DNA from 2 places in the Aliiglaciecola aliphaticivorans genome. Region 1 is predicted to be linked to the other one. Evidence: predicted binding sites of a transcription regulator. Region 1 holds the regulator's gene; the other holds the start of a gene.
What was found. Region 1 encodes FliA, which starts transcription of late flagellar genes. Its sites were predicted from a motif close to CTAAAGNTNNNNNNNNNNNNGCCGATA; they were not measured.
Positions count from the first base shown of each region.

Region 1 (4,436 bases):
TAGGTCCTTCAGCTTTCACCACTTCTGTTTCAGCTTTAGATTTATGAGGACTTTCATCTGCTTTTGTGATTAATGGACTGGTTTCAGAAGCACCAAAGACTTTCAACATATGGACTAAACTATCTTCCACTTCTTTTACAAGTTCAATGACTCTGCGTATCACTTGTCCGGTAATATCTTGATACCCTTGAGCCATCAGTATATCGGTTAACAAGCCTGTCAATTTATCGGTATCTTTTGAAGACTCCTCCAACAAAGCATCCAAGTCATTGCACAAGGATTTAAATTCACCCAGTTGCAATTCCCTCGTCATCAGCTTTTTCCATTCCGGTAGCAAATTACTAATTCCGGAATGCAGTTTTTCAGCAATTGGCATACTCGCTTCCACGGCATCCATTGTATTATTTGCTGCTTTTTCGGTCGTTTCTAAAACATAATTGAGACGACTTTGCGCATCGGGAATATCTTCGTTGGCTAAATCTGAAATACGTTCGTCGAGTTGAAAGCTGTTCAGGGAATCATGAAGTTGGCGGGTCAATTTCCCCACCTCTGCAAATAATTCAACAGAATTAGTTAACGAGGTTTCTTCAAGTAATTCACTGGCTGCCTGGTTATCTCCACGCTCCAGCAACTCAACTAATTTTTTAGCATCATCAAGAGACATTGGAGCTTTATTAGAACCGGTCATATAGACACTCCTAACTTCATTACAGATTAATTATCAACCAAGTCTCTCAAAAATTTTGTCTAGTTTTTCCTTTAACGTTGCCGCAGTAAAAGGCTTTACAACGTAACCGTTTACACCGGCTTGCGCGGCCGCAACAATTTGCTCTTTTTTAGCTTCAGCAGTAACCATTAACACAGGTAAATGTTTTAAACTATCATCTGCGCGTATTGCTTTGAGCAAGTCAATTCCTTGCATTCCTGGCATATTCCAATCAGTTACCACAAAATCAAAGTCACCTTGTTGCAGCATAGGTAGTGCGGTACTGCCGTCATCGGCTTCTTGAACACTGGTATATCCCAGATCTTTAAGTAAATTTTTGATGATACGTCTCATCGTTGAAAAGTCATCAACAACAAGAATTTTCATATTTTTATCCAAAACTATCTCCAATGAGGATTAAATCAAATGGTGTTTTATTATTCTTCGCTTAATCGCCAAGATTGCATTTTGCTTTTCAGTTTTAGCATTGCTTGACTGTGAATTTGGCTCACTCTAGACTCACTGACTTCGAGTACTTCGCCAATTTCCCTAAGATTCAACTCCTCATCATAATACAATGACAAGACGATTGCTTCTCGTTCTGGTAATGTCGTGATTGCATGGGCTAATGCTTTTTGAAATGAACCTTGTAGTAAATCTTGAAATGGCGTATCACTGCCTTTATTTTGCTCAGTAGAAATAACATCTTCAGTGATGCCCAAGTCTTCGATACCGATAATTTTGCCAGCGTTAACTTCATTCAACATTTGATGATATTCAGCTAAACTGACTTCTAACTTTTCAGCGATGTCTACGTCTCTGGCATCTCTACCTGTTTCACGTTCAACCTGATTAATAGCTTGGGTGATTGCCCGACCATTTTTGTGAACAGATCTTGGTGTCCAGTCGCCTTTGCGGATTTCGTCTAACATGGCACCGCGAATACGGATCCCTGCAAAGGTTTCAAAACTTGCCCCCTTAGAGCCATCGAAATTTTTTGCAGCTTCAAGCAATCCAATCATGCCAGACTGAATTAAATCATCCACTAAAACACTGGCTGGTAACCTGGCTAACAAATGATGCGCAATACGCTTAACCAAGGAAGCATGTCTTTCTACAAGTTGAGCCAAATCGGCTTGTTGTTGATAAGCTGCTGCCCTTTTATTCACCGTTGCCCACCTACCATTTTCTCGCTGACAAGTTGTTCTAGGAAGAACTCTAAATGCCCACCTGGTTGATTAGGGATTGGCCAATGAATAGCTTTATCTGCGAGTCCTCTAATGGCCACAGATGCTGGTGAACCTGGATATGCATCTACAATGGCTTTTTGTTTGCGAACGGATTTTCGAATATTTTCGTCGTAAGGAACGGTAGCGACGAGCTCTAGCGCAACATCAAGAAAGCGGTTAGTCACTTTAGATAACTTAGCAAATAACTCTTGACCTTCGCGCATATTACGCACCATGTTAGCCACAATTTTAAAGCGAAACACACCATGCTCTCTATTCAGTAACTTAATCAGAGCATAGGCGTCAGTGAGTGACGTTGGTTCATCACATACCACCATCATGATATCTTGAGAGGCTCTGGAGAAACTTAACACCATATCGGAAATACCTGCCGCAGTATCGACAATAAGCACGTCTATATTAGTGCGCAATTCACTAAATGCTCGGATCAGACCAGCGTGTTCCGTCGGACTAAGCTCCGTCATTGATTGGGTACCGGAGGTTGCCGGCGCAATCAAAATCCCATGGGGTCCCATCACTAAGACTTCATCTAAGGTACACTCACCAGATAAAACATGGGAAAGATTTTTTTCTACTCGCAAGCCTAACATGACGTCAACGTTTGCCAACCCTAAGTCAGCATCCAATACCATGACGCGCTTGCCCATTTTAGCCATTGAGATAGCCGTATTTAAGGTGATATTAGTTTTACCCACTCCACCTTTGCCACCGGTTACCGCAATCACTTTAATTAATCGAGATTGATTCATTCGTCTTAAGCTTCTCGCTTGGTCGTCGATCATATTGCTAATGCCGATTTATTCTGTTCTGAATTAGCAGTATGGATCAAACCATATTTTTTATAAAGCTTAGCTGCTGCAGAGATTAAAAACTTCGCATCTGCAACTTTAATATCTTCCGGGACTCGTTGCCCATCGGTTAAATAGCTTACAGCTAGCTTATGTTCTATTGCCACACTTAACGCTTCTCCGAGACTATAACTCTCATCGAGCTTGGTTAAAATACATCCCTGCAAATCAGTTGTGCTAAATGCACTAAGAGTATGTTCCAACACTTTATATTGAGCATTGGCTTGAATTACAACATACTTCTTGATGTTAGCACATGAATGCTGATTTAAGGTATCTAACTGCTTGATTAAGCGAGAATCTCTTTGCCCAAAACCGGCAGTATCAATTAAAACCAAACGTTTGTTGCGTAGTTGAAAGAGTATATCTGACAATTCTTCTGCGTTTTGTGCTTTTTTTACGCTACAGCCAATAATTTTACCGTAAGTTGCCAATTGTTCAAAAGCTGCAATACGATAGGAATCAATTGTCACCATGGCAATTTGGTCTGCGCCGTACTTTTGTGCGGCTCTAGCAGCCAATTTTGCAATAGTTGTGGTTTTACCCGTGCCCGTAGGTCCCACAAGGGCAACCACTCCTTTGTCAGCAAGAATAGCATTACCCGTGGTTTGAATACGATTAGACAATAGTTTAAGTAAAAATAACCATGCTTGTCTTTCATCTGCATTTTCGGGGGTATAAGACACTATGTCATCGGCAATTTGGCTACTTATGCCCATATCAACTAATCGTGAGGTTAAATATCCATGCATAGGATGAGCACTTTGACGCTCTTGCTTGAGCAATCCAGAAACTTGAAATTGAAGAACGTTTCGTAACGAATTCAACTCGCTCTTTATTTCACTTATGGCGGAACTTGACACCGTTTCAGGGGTAGCATTTTTTACCTGACTTAGGTTATTCACGTTGTGAACATGGCTTTCACTCTGGGCATCGGAAGAATTCGCAGCGGCTTGCTTTTCGAGTAATTCACGCAAACTGTCTGGGCCAGTATCACCAATAATTTCACTTAGGCTGGGGACTTTTTGCTTACTAGCTGGTGCACTTTGCCCTTGGGTCAATTTAGCGCTGCTAGAATGTGACTGGGCATGCTTCCCAGTGGTTGCGCTACTATTCACACCGGTGCTAGGTTGCATATTAATGTGATTAGGTTCGCCAATGGCTTCCGGTTTTGCTTGATCGTATGCCGCAACAATCTCAATTCCTTCCGAAGTTTTCTTGTTGGACATAATCACTGCATCTCCACCAAGTTCTTTTTTAACTTGGTTAAGTGCATCACGCATGTCTTTTCCGATAAAACGTCTAATTTTCACATTGCCCCCCAAAGAAGCATCTGGTCTAGTTTAAATAAATTACTCTGCGCCATTTTATTGACCCACTGCACTGACAATTCGAATTTGTTTGTCGCTTGGAATTTCCTGATAAGACAACACATGCAATCCCATCACTGAATGTTTGAAAAACTTTGAAAGTACAGGTCTGAGCATACCCGAGGTCAGCAGAACAGCAGGCTCACCTTCAAGCTCTCTTTGTTGCGACGCTTCTGTTAACGAAGTTTGCAATTTTTCTGCCAAGCCTGGCTCTATTCCCGCACCATCTTCCCCACCGGCTTGCAATGATTGATGGAGCATT
Region 1 covers NZ_BAAGTF010000097.1:44,618-49,053, reverse strand. Annotated here, with positions in the region: gene ACYVIL_RS21965 (protein phosphatase CheZ) at 1-688, opposite strand, end outside; gene cheY (chemotaxis response regulator CheY) at 722-1,105, opposite strand; gene ACYVIL_RS21955 (RNA polymerase sigma factor FliA) at 1,144-1,875, opposite strand; gene ACYVIL_RS21950 (MinD/ParA family protein) at 1,872-2,738, opposite strand; gene flhF (flagellar biosynthesis protein FlhF) at 2,735-4,117, opposite strand; gene flhA (flagellar biosynthesis protein FlhA) at 4,172-4,436, opposite strand, start outside.

Region 2 (4,436 bases), on a different contig from region 1:
ACCCTACGGCTGGCTCTTCAAGCTCTGCAGAGGCGCAACCCTTTTACGTTAACTCACCATTTGGAATCGCCTTTGCCCATAATGGGAATTTGACCAATGCCCATGATTTACAAGATGAGGTATTTCGAATTGCTAGACGGCATATTAATACCACCTCTGATTCAGAATTATTACTAAATATCTTTGCCCATGAGTTACAACAAAGTGCAGGATTAACCCTAACCCCAGAAGATGTTTTCACCACTATTGCTAATGTACATAAGAAAATTCGCGGAGCCTATGCTGTAGTTGCCGCTATTATCGGCAATGGTATGGTTGCATTTCGAGACCCATATGGCATACGTCCACTTGCATTAGGGAAGCGTAAGACCGAGCAGGGCGATGAATATATGGTTGCCTCTGAAAGTGTAGCTTTAGATGCAGTTGGTTTCACCTTTATTCGTGATGTTGCGCCTGGTGAAGCAATCTACGTAACCGAAGAAGGGGAATTGTTTACAAAACAATGTGCTCAAAACCCTAAAAATGTTCCCTGTATTTTTGAATTTGTGTATTTTGCTCGCCCTGATTCATTTATCGATGGCATTTCCGTATATGCTTCTAGGGTCAATATGGGGAAAAAACTAGGGCAAAAAATAGCTAAAGAATGGGCTGATTTAGACATTGACGTGGTGATCCCTATTCCTGAAACCTCTTCTGATGTAGCGTTACAGATAGCCATTGAACTCGATTTGCCGTATCGACAAGGGTATGTGAAAAATCGCTATATCGGTCGTACATTTATCATGCCTGGGCAAACCTTGCGACGTAAGTCTGTGCGCCGAAAGTTGAATGCGATCAAATCTGAGTTTAAAGGTAAAAATGTGCTTTTAGTCGATGATTCAATTGTTCGCGGTACTACCTCTGAGCAGATCATCGAAATGGCTCGTGAGTCAGGGGCTAAAAAGGTGTATTTTGCCTCAGCTGCGCCAGAAATCCGCTTTCCAAATGTCTATGGTATTGATATGCCCAGTGCCAATGAGTTAATTGCATATGGACGTGATATCGACGAAATTAGCGAGTTAATTAAAGCTGATGGCCTTATTTTCCAAGATATTCAAGATCTTGTTGAAGCCGTAAGTGCCGAGAACACGGCTATCACTGGCTTCGAAACATCAGTATTTGACGGTGACTACATTACCGGTGATATCGACCAAGTGTATCTAGAAAGAGTCGATGGAGCCCGTTCTGAAGGGGCGAAAAAGTCGATGATTCAAACAGAGTTGAGTAACTTGGAAATGCACAACCTTGATTCCGATTCTGATGAGTAATGCATATTAGCTAGGGCAGGGTATCCCTTCCAGTATTAGATTCGTTAAGGTGAGGCTTCGGCCTCACTTTTGTTTTATCGCCTTAAAAACCTCTACTGCTTGCCAACTAAGTCAAATTTATATGGTTAATATCGCTCACTCAATGGGCCATCCACCCAGGGCTTTCCACTTATTAACCATATAACAAAATAGTTCCGCTGTTTTCTTTGTGTCGTAAAGCGCCGAGTGGGCTTCACGCTGATCAAATTCAATTTTTGCCGCTTCACAAGCTTTTACAAGCACCGTCTGACCTAGGGTTAAACCCGCTAAACTAGTGGTATCGAATGATACAAATGGATGGAAAGGAGTGCGTTTAATATTACACCGTTCAATTGCGGCGTTGACAAAGCCTTGGTCGAACGCAGCATTATGAGCAACAATTACAGAACGTTGGCAATCTGCTGCTTTTTGTTCTTTACGAATTTCTTTACATAAATTTTTAATTGCTTCTGTTTCGTCAATAGCGCCCCGTAAAGCACATTGGGGATCGATACCATTAAAGTCTAAGGCGGCTTGTTCGAGGTTGGCCCCTGCAAACGGATTAATATGATAGTGGAAGGTTTTATCTATCTCTATCTCTCCACTGGCTGTCATTTTCAATGTGACTGCGGCTAACTCTAACAAAGCGTCAGTTTGTGCATTGAATCCAGCTGTTTCGACATCAATGACGACTGGGAAGTACCCTCTAAATCGTTGGTTCAACAGGTGAATTGGCGCAGACATGATAACCTTACTAATTGACAAAATAGCTTGCTATTATGTCAACCTTTACAGCCTTGTACCAGTTCAGTTGTGAATATGTTGGTAAGCATTTGCATTCGTTAGTAGTAGTTGGTTATTATCTATACACATTAGGGGATTAAACTTTTTGATTCAAATGTCGATACCTACTATGAATAAACCCCATTTACTGGATTTGTGTTTGATATGAAAACCTGCGCGATTTTTTTGGGCTTAACCCTAAGCTTTGCTAGTCAGGCTAGCTTGCGACACTATGCTGCACCTATTGAGGATTCTCAGTGGCAGGTCAGTCAAAAAAGTCGCTTACAATGTACTTTAAGTCATCAGCTACCAGGTTACGGCGAGGCGGCTTTTTATAGCTCAGCATCGAAACAGCTAAATATGGAGTTTGAGCTGCAGATGTTACGATTGCCAAACACCTATTCGGTGGCGTCTGTCTATTCTGTGCCTCCCAAATGGATGCCAGGGCAAATGCAACGAAAAATTGCACAAATGCCCATTCGTAAACAATACAACAGTGATCTACCGCAAAAAGCGGCGTGGACAATGTTATCCGAATTAGAAAAAGGCTTTTGGCCAACCCTTTATTATCAAGATTGGTACAGTGATTTTGATCGTATAGCCGTGGGGTTGAATGCCAGTAACTTCGCAAAACCTTACATTGAATTTGCTGAGTGTGTTGCCAATTTATTACCCTTTGCATTTGAAGATATTGCTTACACTGTATTGAGTTACAACAGTAACAGTACAGATCTAACCAAATATTCTAAGAAGCGTTTGCAGATGATAGGGGATTACCTCAAAGAAGATACTGATCTTGAGTTGGTATTGTTAGACGGGTATTCAGATAGTTATGGCGGTCGTTGGAATAACGAACAGCTGTCCATTCGTCGAGGGGAAGAAATAAAAGCGTATTTCACTGAAATGGGTGTTGATCCTGATCGCATAGAGGTCACCGGACACGGTGAGCGTCGTCATGCTGCCACCAACACTAATAAGATGTCTCGCGCTAAGAACAGACGCGTTGTTATTCGAATGGCCAAACCTTAATTTACACAGCTCGCAGGGCCTATTTGGTTTTGCGAGCTATTTCCCGAGAATAATTTAGCCTTTTGGCTTTACCTCATTTACCTGCTTATCGATATAGCTTTTTACCTCATCGGTAAAGTCGGTAAATAATCCATCTACTTTTAACTGTTCAAATAAAATCTCTAGGGTTTGTTGGGATGAATACTCTTTTGGTAGCTCGTCTTTTCTAAATGTATAAGGGTGAACGAGCAAACCTGCCTTGTGAGCATTGGCAACTAAAGTTGTGGGTCTGTTATGTTGAAAATTGAATACTTGTGGTATCCATGGCCCAATGCCTTGGGCGACCTTAGCAATAGCTTTAAGGCCTTCGCTGGTTTTTAAGTAATCATAGTCAGACTCAGATTCCTGCCAACTGTTCTCCGCAATGAGTTGAATGAGTTTTACCTTTGCCTGCAATTCAGTGCTAAGTCGTTGGGTTTCTGCAAAGTCAAAACACTGTACGTAAACATGGCTGTCTTGGTTGTCTAAACCGTGTTTACGTAGGATATTGAGTGTTATTTGGCTAAGGTCGGCACCATTTTTTTGGTGCCAACGGGGAGATTTAATTTCCACATAGAGGCCAACGTTTCGTTTAAATTGACGATTAAGTTGTTGAATTAAATTAATTTGTTGTTCAAATGTGGCGATCTTGAATGGTGACTGTCCATGATAACGTTGGGGGTAAACCTGTTCGCCTTTTTGGGTTGTACGTTCATGTACATTTAAGGTTTGCAATTCTTCTAGGGTGAAGTCAAACGCATAATATCGACCATCAGTCCGATGACGCTTAGGAAAGACTTGTTCGACGTTGGTCACGGTTTCCAAGTGAATATCATGCAATACCACCGGGATTAAGTCTTTACTTAAGACCAAATCTTGTTCTATAAAGTCCGCCCCTTGGGAAAATGCGAGGACGGCGGCTTCTATGGTATGCTCTGGTAAATACCCAGAAGCTCCGCGGTGGGCGATAATCGTTGGCTTAGCATAAAGTTGCGTACCAAACAGGCACAACCACATTAACAACGGAAATTTGTACGACATACCTTCCTACCTCTGTTTCATTTGCACAAATAATTATGTCAACAATAACACTCACATATGAAGGTTCAGTGAATATTGTCACAAATCCCAATAAGGAATATCACCAAAATACGCTGTAAAATAGTCAATAAATACGCGTACTTTTGGCGCTAGTAGTCGTGAACTCGGAAAAACCGCCCATATGTCTGTTTCTGATAATAGCGGGTAATTGGATAAGACAGGAACAAGGGTTTTCTCTTT
Region 2 covers NZ_BAAGTF010000015.1:56,104-60,539, forward strand. Annotated here, with positions in the region: gene purF (amidophosphoribosyltransferase) at 1-1,307, shown strand, start outside; gene rnt (ribonuclease T) at 1,443-2,069, opposite strand; gene ACYVIL_RS08530 (flagellar protein MotY) at 2,274-3,137, shown strand; gene glpQ (glycerophosphodiester phosphodiesterase) at 3,192-4,196, opposite strand; gene ACYVIL_RS08540 (LysR family transcriptional regulator) at 4,275-4,436, opposite strand, start outside.
Region 2: a site for FliA is predicted at 2,206-2,232, ahead of ACYVIL_RS08530 (flagellar protein MotY). Genes of this name have one in related genera too.